One region of the Microbacterium sp. CH1 genome, then DNA from elsewhere that is predicted to be linked to it. Evidence: predicted binding sites of a transcription regulator. Region 1 holds the regulator's gene; the other holds the start of a gene.
The links. The regulator LexA, encoded in region 1, represses DNA repair genes until DNA is damaged. The targets are predictions, from matches to a motif close to TCGAACANNTGTTCGA.

Region 1 (6,104 bases):
ATCAGGTGGTGCTCGAAGCCCGCGGGCTCCCCCTCGTGCACGAGGTACGGACGGCCGGAGATGTCGACGACCGCCTGCGCGAGCGCCTCGTCCAGGGGGACGAGGGCGTCGCCGTACCGGGAGATGCCAGACTTGTCTCCGAGGGCGGCCAGGATCGCCTGGCCGAGCACGATCGAGACGTCCTCCACGGTGTGGTGCGCGTCGATGTGGGTGTCCCCGGAGGCCCGCACGGTGAGATCCGTCAGCGAGTGCTTCGCGAACGCCGTGAGCATGTGGTCGAAGAACGGCACCGAGGTGTCGATGCGGCTCGCACCGGTGCCGTCGAGGTTCAGCTCGACCTCGACGGTGGACTCCGACGTGCTGCGCACGCGGCTCGCGGTGCGTGCGGTGGGCGCGGGGATGGTCATGATGCCGATCCTATCGAGGCCAGGGCGTCCAGGAACGCCGTCGTCTCCGCCTCCGTGCCGGCGCTGACGCGCAGGTGGCCGGGGATGCCGACGTCGCGCACGAGCACGCCGCGGTCGTACAGCTGCTGCCACGTCGCCTGCGGATCCGCGACGCCGCCGAACAGCACGAAGTTGGACCACGAGAGGTGCGGGGTGTACCCGAGAGCTTCGAGCGTCGCCGTGATGCGGTCCCGCTGCTCCACGATCTCCTGCACCATGCCGAGCATGACGTCGGCGTTGCGGAGGGCGGCGACCGCGGCGGCCTGCGTCAGAGCGCTCAGGTGGTACGGCAGTCGCACGAGCCGGAGCGCGTCGATGAACGCCGGGTCGGCCGCGAGGTAGCCGACGCGGGCGCCGGCGAAGGCGAAGGCCTTGCTCATCGTTCGGGAGACGGCGAGCCGCGGCCGTCCTTCCAGCAGGGTGAGGGCCGACGCCGCATCCCGCGGCGCGAACTCCTGGTAGGCCTCGTCGACGATCACGACGCCGCGGGCCGCCTCGTAGACGGCCTCCACCACGTCGAGCCCCAGCGGGGTGCCGGTCGGGTTGTTCGGCGAGCAGAGGATCACGATGTCGGGGTCGGCCGCGCGCACCTGCTGCGCCGCCTCCTCCGGGGTGACCGTGTAGTCGGGCTGACGGGTGCCCGCGATCCAGGACGCTCCCGTCCCCTTCGCGATGAGCGGGTACATGGAGTACGTGGGAGCGAATCCGAAGGCCGTGCGTCCCGGCCCGCCGAACGCCTGGAAGATGTGCTGCAGCACCTCGTTGGACCCGTTGCCCGCCCAGATCTGCTCCGGCGTGAGGCCGTGACCCAGGTAGTCGGCGAACGCCTCCCGCAGTGTCGTGAACTCGCGGTCCGGGTACCGGTTCACGTCTCGGATCGCCACGGCGATGTCATCGAGGATGTCGCTCGCGACCTCGTCGGGAACCGGATGCGTGTTCTCGTTGACGTTCAGCGCCACCGGCAGCGGGGCCTGCGGCGCTCCGTACGGGGTGAGTCCGCGCAGATCGTCGCGGAGCGGGAGATCGTTGAGGGAGAAGGTCACCCTTCCCATCTTAAGAGGAGCAGGGAGAGCCGAGGCCATCGTGACGATTCGGCCGGGAGGACTCGGCGTCAGTCGGTGTACCGCGCCGGCAGTGCGAGCTCCTGGCCGACCTGGAGCTCCCCGCCGCGCAGCAGATTCATGCGGGTGATCTCACCGATGACATCCCGCGGGTCGGCCTCGGGAGCGATGCTGCTCGCGATCGACCAGAGGGTGTCGCCGGGCATGACCGTGACGGTCTCGACGGAGACGGCCGGCGCATCCGCGCCGGAGGCGGTCGCGCTGCCTCCGCTGAGGGCGGCGAAGGCGATGCCCGCCGCGAGCGGGACGGACGCGAGCGCGAGCAGAGTGCGACGGCCGCGTGCCGTGATCCGCAGCCGGGTGGCCGGACGGGCCGATGCCGGGAGGGCGGTCGCGGTGCTGAGGCTGATGCTGCTCATGTCTGCTCCTTACTGTCCCGGTGCCGGAGCCCGGGGAGGTTGGCGTAGCTTTCGCATCCGCGCCTCGGCCGGGAGCCGTGGATGCGAAGCTACGTTCCGAAGATATCTTCGAGTTCGAACATCTGTCAAGCTGTCTTCGAAACCACGCCCCGCGAATCGGCCGACACGCTCGAACAGATCTTCCAGATCGGCGCTTTTCTCGGATACGGTTTCGATAAGGACACCCCACCACGGGCCACCGACATTCGAAGCGGCACGTCGGATCACGCAGTGAAGGAGCACCATGAGCGACACCTCAGCCCTCGAGTCCGAGGCGCCGCGCACCCGCCGTCGCAAGAGCCTCAGCCCGAAGCAGATGGCAATCCTCGAGGTGATCCAGGCCTCGATCGCGCAGAACGGCTATCCGCCGAGCATGCGCGAGATCGGCGACGCCGTCGGACTCAAGTCGCTGTCCAGCGTCACCCACCAGCTCGGTCAGCTCGAGCTCAGCGGCTACCTGCGTCGCGACCCGGGCAAGACGCGCGCCATGGAGGTCCTCATCGATCTGCCCGGCACCGGCGCGGAGAACCCGGCGGACGTGGCGACCCCCGTGGGCGACGCCGCCCTGGTCCCGCTGGTGGGGCGGATCGCCGCGGGCGTGCCGATCACGGCCGACCAGCAGGTCGAGGAGATCTTCCCGCTCCCCCGGCAGCTCGTCGGCAAGGGCGACCTGTTCATGCTCAAGGTCTCCGGGGAGTCGATGATCGACGCCGCCATCTGCGACGGCGACTGGGTCGTCGTGCGCTCGCAGAACACGGCGGAGAACGGCGAGATCGTGGCTGCCATGCTCGACGGCGAGGCCACCGTCAAGGTGCTCCGTCGTCGCGACGGCCACACGTGGCTGCTTCCCCGCAACTCTGCCTTCGAGCCGATCCTGGGCGACGAGGCGGTCGTGCTCGGCAAGGTCGTCGCGGTCATGCGCGCCGTCTGAGTCACCGCATCGTCGGTGAGACGAGGACGAAGGCCCTCCCGGGCGCACCGGGAGGGCCTTCGTGTGTCCGGGGGCGACCGCGTCAGGCGGTGACCACCACGTCCTCGCGCACGCGCCGCGTGGCCTCGACGATGTTCCGCAGCGACGCCGTGGTCTCGGCGTATGCACGGGTCTTCAGACCGCAGTCCGGGTTTACCCAGAGCTGCCGGAGCGGGATCTCCTCCACCGCGCGCCGCAGCAGGGACTCGACCTCCTCCACGGTGGGCACGCGCGGCGAGTGGATGTCGTACACGCCGGGGCCGATGCCGTGGTCGAAGCCCACCTCGGCGATGTCCGCGACGACCTCCATGCGGCTCCGGGCCGCCTCGATGGACGTGACGTCCGCGTCGAGCGCACGGATCGCGTCGATCACGACGCCGAACTCCGAGTAACAGAGGTGGGTGTGCACCTGGGTCGCCGCCGCAGCGCCGCCCGTGGCCAGACGGAATGAGGCGACGGACCAGTCGAGGTACGCCGGCTGGTCGGCCTGCTTCAGCGGGAGCAGCTCCCGGAGCGCCGGCTCGTCGACCTGGATCACCTGGATGCCCGCGGCCTCCAGGTCGGCGATCTCGTCGCGGAGCGCGAGCGCCACCTGGTTCGCCGTCTCCCCCAGCGGCTGGTCGTCGCGGACGAAGGACCACGCGAGGATCGTGACGGGGCCCGTGAGCATCCCCTTCATGTGCTTCGCCGTGAGCGACTGCGCGTACGCCGACCAGGCGACCGTGATGGGCGCGGGACGCGAGACGTCTCCCCAGAGGATCGACGGGCGCGTGGCTCGCGAGCCGTACGACTGCACCCAGCCGTGCTGCGTGACCGCGAAGCCGTCGAGGTTCTCCGCGAAGTACTGCACCATGTCGTTGCGCTCCGGCTCACCGTGCACGAGGACGTCGAGACCGAGGTCCTCCTGCAGGGAGACGACCGCCGCGACCTCACGGCGCAGGAACTCCTCGTAGTCGTCCTCGGGGATCTCGCCGCGGAGGAACTGGGCGCGGGCGCGGCGGATGTCGCCGGTCTGCGGGAAGGAGCCGATCGTCGTCAGGGGCAGCGCCGGCAGGCCGAGGGCGTTCTGCGCCTCCTCCCGCTCCTGGTACGGGGCACGGGCGAAGTCGGCGTCGCTCAGCGCGCGGGAACGCACCGCACCGTCGCGCACGCCGGGAGCGGTCAGGCGGTCCTGCAGCGCAGCGGTCGCGGCGTCCAGCTCGGCCGCGATCGCCGTGCGCCCTTCGGACAGGCCGCGGGCGAGGGTCACGACCTGCTGCACCTTCTGATCCGCGAAGGCGAGCCAGGAGACGAGCCGCTCGTCGAGCGCGGTCTCGTCCTCCACGTCGTGCGGCACGTGCAGCAGCGAGGTCGAGGTCGATGCCGCCACCGGGGCTCCGAGCGCGCGGAGCGCCTCCAGAGAGTCGAACGCCGCGGAGAGGTCGCCACGCCAGATGTTGTGACCGTCGATCACACCGCCGACGAGGGTCTTGCCCTCGAGGCCCGGCACCGCGTCGGGCACCGTGCCGCGCACGAGATCCACGGCGATGGCCTCGACAGGGGCGGCGGCCACGGTCGCGAAGGTCTCGCCGAGGCTCGCGTACGGGGCCGCGACGAGGATCGAGGGACGCTCTTCGGCGTTCCCGAGCACCCCGAGCGCGCGCTCCGCGGCGGAGGCGAGCTGTGCGGTGGTCGCCGGCAGGGACTCGCTCACGAGGGCGGGCTCGTCGAGCTGCACCCATTCGGCGCCCGCGGCGCGCAGACGGGCGAGCAGATCGACGTAGACCGGCAGGACGTCCTCCAGCCGCGAGAGCGGCTCGAAGCCCTCCGGCGCGTCGTCCGACGCCTTCGCGAGCGCCAGCAGCGTGACCGGTCCGACGACCACGGGACGCGTGACGAAGCCGGCGGCGACGGCCTCGGCGACCTCGCGCACCAGGCGGTCGCTGGCGAGGGAGAACACCGTCTCCGGACCGATCTCCGGCACGAGGTAGTGGTAGTTCGAGTCGAACCACTTCGTCATCTCCAGCGGCGCCCGCTCGCCCTCACCGCGGGCGACGGTGAACAGGGCGGAGAGGCCGATCGACCCGTCCGCCTCGCGGAGGTCGTCGAAGCGGGCAGGGATCGCGCCGACGGTGACGGCGGCGTCGAGGACCTGGTCGTAGAAGGAGAAGGACTCGGGGATGGCCGAGTCCGTGCGACCGAGACCGAGCGAGGCCAGGCGCTCGCGGGTCGCCGCGCGCAGTTCCGCGGCCGTCCGCTCCAGCTCCTGCTCGTCGATGCGGCCGGCCCAGAACGCCTCGACGGCCTTCTTGAGCTCGCGGCGACGGCCGATGCGGGGGTAGCCGAGGATGGTGCCCTCGGGGAATGCGGTCATGGTATTTCCTTTCGGCGGGGACTAGTGCCGGAGCGCCGGGACGATGCCGGCTTCGGCGAGGACGGTCAGGACGGTCTCGTGCTGGTTGAAGGCGTACAGATGCACGCCGGGGGCCCCGCCGGCGACGACGTCGGCGGCGAGGCGCGCGGCCCAGGAGATCCCGATCTCCCGGCGCCCTTCGGCGGTCGGCTCGACATCGAGGGCGATCGCGAGCTCGCTGGGCAGGTCCTCCCCGGTCAGCTCCAGCACCCGGGCGAGCCGGGCCGGCGACGTGATCGGCATGATGCCGGGGAGGATCGGGATGGTGACGCCTCCGGCGCGGGCGCGCTCCACGAAGGCGAGGTAGTCATCGGGGTGGAAGAAGAGCTGCGTGATGGCGAAGGTCGCCCCCGCGGCCTGCTTGGCGAGCAGCGCCTCGACATCCTGCGTGCGGTGCGTGGCCCGGGGGTGCCCCTTCGGAAAGGCGGCGACCGCGATGTCGACCTTCTGCCGCGGGGCCACGAGCGCGGCTCCGGGGAGACCGGGGACCGGAGACTCCTGGTACGGCGCGCGCTCGGCCTGGACGCGATCGATGAGCTGCACGAGCTGGGCGGCGCTCTCCAGGTCGCCCAGGAAGGGCTCGTTCTGTCCCGCGGGCGGGTCTCCGCGCAGAGCGAGGAAGCGGAGGATCCCGGCGTCGAGGAACTCCCGGATGAGCGCGGTGGCGCCGGCGTAGGTGTTGCCGACGCAGGTGAGATGAGCGAGGGGTTCGACGTCGGTGTGCTCCCGGATGAAGCGCAGCACATCGAGCGAGCGGCCGCCGGTCGAGCCGCCGGC
Region 2 (6,104 bases), on a different contig from region 1:
TCACCCCCATCATCACGAACCCGAAGAAGGCCGCCGAGGCGCTGCAGTGGGTCGTGAAGGAGATGGACATGCGGTACGACGACCTCGCGTCGTTCGGCTTCCGCCACATCGACGACTTCAACCGCGCCGTGCGCGCGGGCGAGGTGGAGGTGCCCCCGGGCAGCGAACGGGTGCTCAAGCCGTACCCGTACCTCCTCGTCGTGGTCGACGAGCTCGCGGACCTCATGATGGTCGCCCCGCGCGACGTCGAGGACTCGATCGTCCGCATCACGCAGCTCGCCCGCGCCTCCGGCATCCACCTGGTGCTCGCCACGCAGCGCCCGAGCGTCGACGTCGTCACCGGCCTCATCAAGGCGAACGTGCCGTCCCGTCTCGCGTTCGCGGTCACGAGCGTCACCGACAGCCGCGTGATCCTCGACAGCCCCGGCGCCGACAAGCTCATCGGCCAGGGTGATGCGCTCTTCTCGCCCATGGGCTCGTCGAAGCCGTTCCGGCTGCAGGGTGCGTGGGTCGACGAGAAGGAGATCGACGCGGTCGTCAAGCACGTCACGCGTCAGGCGCGTCCCGAGTACCGTGCCGACGTCCAGGAGGCGATGGAGCCGGCGAAGAAGAAGGAGGTTGACGAGGACATCGGCGACGACCTCGAGCTCCTGCTCGCGGCGGCCGAGCTCATCGTCTCCTCGCAGTTCGGATCGACGTCGATGCTGCAGCGCAAGCTGCGGGTCGGCTTCGCCAAGGCCGGACGCCTCATGGATCTCCTCGAGTCGCGCGAGGTCGTCGGCCCCTCGGAGGGCTCGAAGGCGCGCGATGTGCTCGCGACCCCCGAGCAGTTGCCGCAGGTCATGGCGAAGCTCCGCGGCGAAGACGTTCCGTCGGCTCCGGCGGCTCCGGCTGCGCCCGCCGCCGCAGCGGTGCCGCCGGCCGAGCGGGACCCGTTGGAGGCGCAGTACGACGGCCTGCCGGTCGTCGAAGCGGAGGGCGACGAAGACGCCTGGGGCCTGACGGGACGCGACTGATGGCGATCCCTCGGCAGCTCCCCAACGCCATCACGGTGGCGCGCATCCCGCTCGCCGTGGTGTTCTTCGTCCTCCTGCTCGTCGGCGGGACGTACGGCCTCGCCGATCTCACCGTGCGCTGGATCGCCGCCGTCCTCTTCATCGTCGCCATCTCGACCGACTGGGTCGACGGCTACCTCGCACGTCGCTACGACATCGTCAGCGACTTCGGCAAGCTGTGGGATCCGATCGCGGACAAGCTCCTCACCGGCGCCGGATTCGTCGGGTTGGCGATCCTGGGCGAGGTCTCCTGGTGGATCGTCGTGATCATCCTCGTCCGCGAGTGGGGGATCACCATCCATCGGCTGGTCGTCGCGAGCGAGCACGTTGTCGCGGCCGCCTGGATGGGCAAGATCAAGACGGCGTTCCAGGGCGTCGCCCTCGGCTGGGCTCTCCTGCCGCTGCACGTGTTCATCGGGCTCAGCCCGTGGACCGTCGTGACGACCGTCCTCATGGTCATCGTGCTCGTGCTCACCGTCGTCAGCGGGATCGACTACATCGTCGCGCAGGTGCGCGGCGCGCGTCAGAGCCGATGAGCGGCACGACGCCGGCCGAGGCTCTGGACGCTCTGCATGAGCGCGGCTGGACCCTCGGTGTCGCGGAGTCGCTCACCGGCGGTGCGGTGTGCGCGGCGCTTGTCGCGATTCCCGGCGCCTCCGCCGTGCTCCTCGGCGGCGTCGTCGCCTACGCCACCCCCGTCAAGCACACGCTGCTCGACGTCGACACCGACCTGCTGGAGCGATACGGGCCGGTGCATCCGGAGGTCGCGCGGCAGATGGCCGCCGGAGTGCGCGAGGCCGTCGCGGTGGATGGTCTCCCCGCCGATGTCGGGCTGTCCACCACGGGGATCGCGGGCCCGGAGTCCCCGGATGGGCAGCCCGTGGGCACCGTCCACATCGGCGTGGTCACCCCAACAGTGAGCCGGACCCGACCGTTCCACTTCGAGGGGGACCGCGACGCGGTGCGAGCGCAGACGGTCGCGGCGGTCCTCGATGTGCTGGCAGCTACGCTGCGGGAATAGCGACTCCCCGCGTCATGTTGATACGGATGTGCTCACATTTAAACCACAGAGTGCAAGGGTAGATTCTGTGCAAGCCAGGAGGACTAGACTGGCCGTCTCTTCGAGGGAGACCTCGATTCACGAACTGCGGAGGAGGTTCCGATGATTCTTGTACGACAGGAGATCGGCGACGTGCTGAGGGACTTCCGTCTGCAGAAGGGGCGGACGCTCCGGCAGGTCGCGAGCAAAGCATCCGTCGCTCTCGGTTATCTCAGTGAGGTCGAGCGCGGACAGAAGGAGGCCTCGAGCGAGATCCTCGCCTCGGTGGCAGAGGCGCTCGACGTCCCCATCTCCACGATCATGCGCGAGGTCGGGGACCGCATCTCGGTGCTCGAAGGCATCCAGGTCTTCCCGGACGTCGTTCCGGACGACCTGGTCGCGTCCGTGGAGCCCGAGCTCTCGCTCCGCTGACACTCGGAGATCCCCCTGATGCGACGCAGTGAGTTCCTGCGCGCCGTCGACGCCGAGTTCCATGCCCGAGCCTCTTCTCTGGTGAATGACCTCGTGCTCTCCGGCATGGGGGGACGAACGGCGCTCGAGGCTCTCGAAGCCGGGGTACCTCCGCGCGACATCTGGCTCGCGCTCTGCGCCGACATGGATGTCCCCGAATCCCGTCGCCACGGCGTGGGGCGTCTGGAGCCGCGCGGCCGGTGACGGCGGCTTCCCGGGTGTGCGGAAGTCCGACACGCCGAACCGGCGTGTTGTCGAAAATCTGTTCGAACCAGGCGTAGTCTTCTGCACAAGTGGTCAGACGGTTCTGGTCCCCACGATCCCCGGCTCCTCGACGCAATGTCGGAGGCCCGCCGTACCGTGAGGTCCAGGCTGAAAAGCCATACGCCTTGTCGGAGAGTTCCTTCCGCCGGAAGAGCCGCGACAGCCTACAGGCGGCAGCACACGCGCAGAAGGAGCACACCATGCCATCACCCGCCGACCGCGAGAAGTCCCTCGAGACCGCCCTCGCCCAGATCGACCGCCAGTTCGGAAAGGGCTCGGTCATGCGGCTGGGCAGCGATGAGCGTGCCCCTGTGGCCGTCATCCCCACCGGCTCCATCGCCCTCGACGTCGCCCTCGGCGTGGGAGGTCTGCCGCGTGGACGCATCGTCGAGATCTACGGCCCGGAGTCCTCGGGTAAGACGACGCTGACGCTGCACGCCATCGCCAACGCCCAGCGGGCCGGCGGTATCGCGGCATTCATCGACGCGGAGCATGCGCTCGACCCCGACTACGCCGCGAAGCTCGGCGTCGACATCGACGCCCTTCTCGTCTCGCAGCCCGACACGGGTGAGCAGGCTCTCGAGATCGCCGACATGCTCGTGCGCTCCGGTGCCATCGACCTCATCGTCGTCGACTCGGTGGCGGCCCTGGTGCCGCGTGCGGAGATCGAGGGCGAGATGGGAGACTCCCACGTGGGTCTCCAGGCCCGCCTCATGTCGCAGGCGCTGCGGAAGCTCACCGGTGGTCTGAACCAGACGAACACGACGATGATCTTCATCAACCAGCTGCGCGAGAAGATCGGCGTGTTCTTCGGCTCCCCGGAGACCACTGCCGGTGGTAAGGCGCTGAAGTTCTACGCCTCCGTGCGTATGGACATCCGCCGCATCGAGACGCTCAAGGACGGCACGGACGCCGTGGGTAACCGCACCCGCGTCAAGATCGTCAAGAACAAGATGGCCCCGCCCTTCAAGCAGGCGGAGTTCGACATCCTCTACGGCGTCGGCATCTCCCGCGAGGGCAGCCTGATCGACTTCGGCGTCGAGCACGGCATCGTCAAGAAGTCGGGATCGTGGTATACCTACGACGGCGATCAGCTGGGCCAGGGCAAGGAGAACGCGCGCACGTTCCTGCTCAACAACGCCGACATCGCCCTGGCGATCGAGAGTCAGATCAAGCAGAAGCTCGGTATCGGCGGCCCGGCCGCGGCTCCGGGTGCTGATGAGCTGGCCGAGCGTCGCCCGGCCTGATGAGTGACCAGCGTGGGGGCGATTCCGAGCGGATCGCCCCCATCATCCCTCTCTTCGGCGGACCCACGCGGGCGGAGCATCCGGCCGGTGGCGGTGCAGACGAGTCGTCGTCCGCACCGCCTGCGCGGTCGGGGCCGCCCGCGGACGCGGCGGGACTCTGGCGGTCGACGTGGCACGAGCCCGCGTCGGCAGGGGCCCCGTCGGTCGACGACGGTTCTCCCAGCGCGCGGCACCCGGCCCGGGGTGCCTCGGCGCGAGCCGCTTCCCGGGGCGGGAAGACCACCACGTTGCGCGCCGTCGGCGGCGTGTCCCGCTCGACGGAAGAGGGGGCGGACGCAGAGAGCGGCCCCTCGGCGGCGGAGATTCGAACGACGGCGGAGGAGTCGTTGGTGCGGAAGCTCCGCACGCGGTCGCTGTCCGTCTCCGAGGCCCGGCTGGTGTTGAAAGGGCACGGGCTTGCGACGGACGCCGTCGAAGACGTGATCGACGACTTCGTACGGCGCGGATACCTCGACGACGCCGTGCTCGCCGAGCTCCTCGTCACGTCCGGCGTCGAACGCAAGGGCCAGGGGCGGGTCGCGCTGTCTCGAGCGCTCGCGCAGCGGGGCATTCCTCGTGACGTCATCGACGCCGCGCTCGATGAGCTGCCCGACGACGACGCGGAGCGGGCACTGGAGTTCGCCCGGACCAAAGCGCGGTCGATGGGACGCCTCGACCCCGACGCGGCGCTCCGCCGGTTGGTCGGGCAGCTGTCGCGCCGCGGGTACGGGGGATCGGTCGCCATGAACGCGGCGAAGACCGCGCTGCGGGAAGCCTCGTTCGGCGGGGGCGTCTCCGGCGTCCGGTTCGTGGACTCCGACTGACGGTTCGCACGCGATCGGCTCTCGGCGACGCTCGTACAATGGGAGCATCATGACTATCCCCCGCAGTGAACCGACGATCATCAGCGCGTCGTCGGCGGCCGTCGACGACGACGGGCGCCAGCGATCCTACGAAGTGCGCACCTTCGGCTGCCAGATGAACGTCCACGACTCCGAGCGTCTGTCCGGGTCCCTGGAGAGCGCCGGCTACATCCGCGCCGAGGCCGGAGCCGAGGCCGACGTGGTGATCATCAACACCTGCGCCGTCCGGGACAACGCCGCCGGGAAGCTCTACGGGACGCTCGGGCACCTGGCCGCCGTCAAGCGCCGCAAGGCCGGTATGCAGATCGCCGTCGGTGGCTGCCTCGCGCAGATGGACAAGCAGGCCGTGCTCGACAAGGCCCCCTGGGTCGACGTGGTCTTCGGCACGCACAACATGGGGTCCTTGCCCGGTCTCCTGGAGCGCGCGCGCCACAACGGTGACGCCGAACTCGAGATCCTCGAGTCCCTCGAGGTCTTCCCGTCGACGCTTCCCACCAAGCGTGACTCCGCGCACAGCGGCTGGGTGTCGATCTCCGTCGGCTGCAACAACACCTGCACCTTCTGCATCGTCCCGAGCCTCCGGGGCAAGGAGAAGGACCGTCGCCCGGGCGACATCCTCAACGAGATCCGCCTGCTGGTGGAGGACGGCGCCATCGAGGTGACGCTCCTCGGGCAGAACGTGAACTCGTACGGGGTGGAGTTCGGGGATCGTCAGGCGTTCGGAAAGCTCCTCCGCGCCGCGGGCGAGATCGAGGGGCTCGAGCGCATCCGCTTCACGAGCCCGCATCCCGCCGCCTTCACGGACGACGTGATCGACGCGATGGCGGAGACGCCCGCCGTCATGCCGCAGCTCCACATGCCGCTGCAGTCGGGGAGCGACCGGATCCTCAAGGCGATGCGTCGCTCCTACCGCAGCGAGCGCTTCCTGGGCATCCTGGACCGCGTCCGCGAGCGCATCCCGCACGCGGCCATCACGACCGACATCATCGTCGGCTTCCCCGGCGAGACCGAGGAGGACTTCGAGGACACGATGCGCGTCGTCGAGCAGTCGCGCTTCTCCGGAGCCTTCACCTTCCAGTACTCGATCCGCGAAGGCACCCCGGCGGCCACCATGCCGGACCAGGTG

Region 2: a site for LexA is predicted at 2,820-2,835, ahead of recA (recombinase RecA). Genes of this name have one in related genera too.

The regions. Positions count from the first base shown of each region.
Region 1 covers NZ_LOSO01000018.1:344,554-350,657, reverse strand. The annotation lists gene hisB (imidazoleglycerol-phosphate dehydratase HisB) at 1-407, opposite strand, end outside; gene AUV07_RS12820 (histidinol-phosphate transaminase) at 404-1,498, opposite strand; gene AUV07_RS12815 (LysM peptidoglycan-binding domain-containing protein) at 1,558-1,926, opposite strand; gene lexA (transcriptional repressor LexA) at 2,210-2,896, shown strand; gene metE (5-methyltetrahydropteroyltriglutamate--homocysteine S-methyltransferase) at 2,979-5,288, opposite strand; gene AUV07_RS12800 (methylenetetrahydrofolate reductase) at 5,310-6,104, opposite strand, start outside.
Region 2 covers NZ_LOSO01000011.1:746,791-752,894, reverse strand. The annotation lists gene AUV07_RS07070 (FtsK/SpoIIIE family DNA translocase) at 1-1,016, shown strand, start outside; gene pgsA (CDP-diacylglycerol--glycerol-3-phosphate 3-phosphatidyltransferase) at 1,016-1,591, shown strand; gene AUV07_RS07060 (CinA family protein) at 1,588-2,076, shown strand; gene AUV07_RS07055 (helix-turn-helix domain-containing protein) at 2,218-2,526, shown strand; gene AUV07_RS07050 (DUF3046 domain-containing protein) at 2,545-2,769, shown strand; gene recA (recombinase RecA) at 3,030-4,076, shown strand; gene AUV07_RS17950 (regulatory protein RecX) at 4,466-4,939, shown strand; gene miaB (tRNA (N6-isopentenyl adenosine(37)-C2)-methylthiotransferase MiaB) at 4,989-6,104, shown strand, end outside.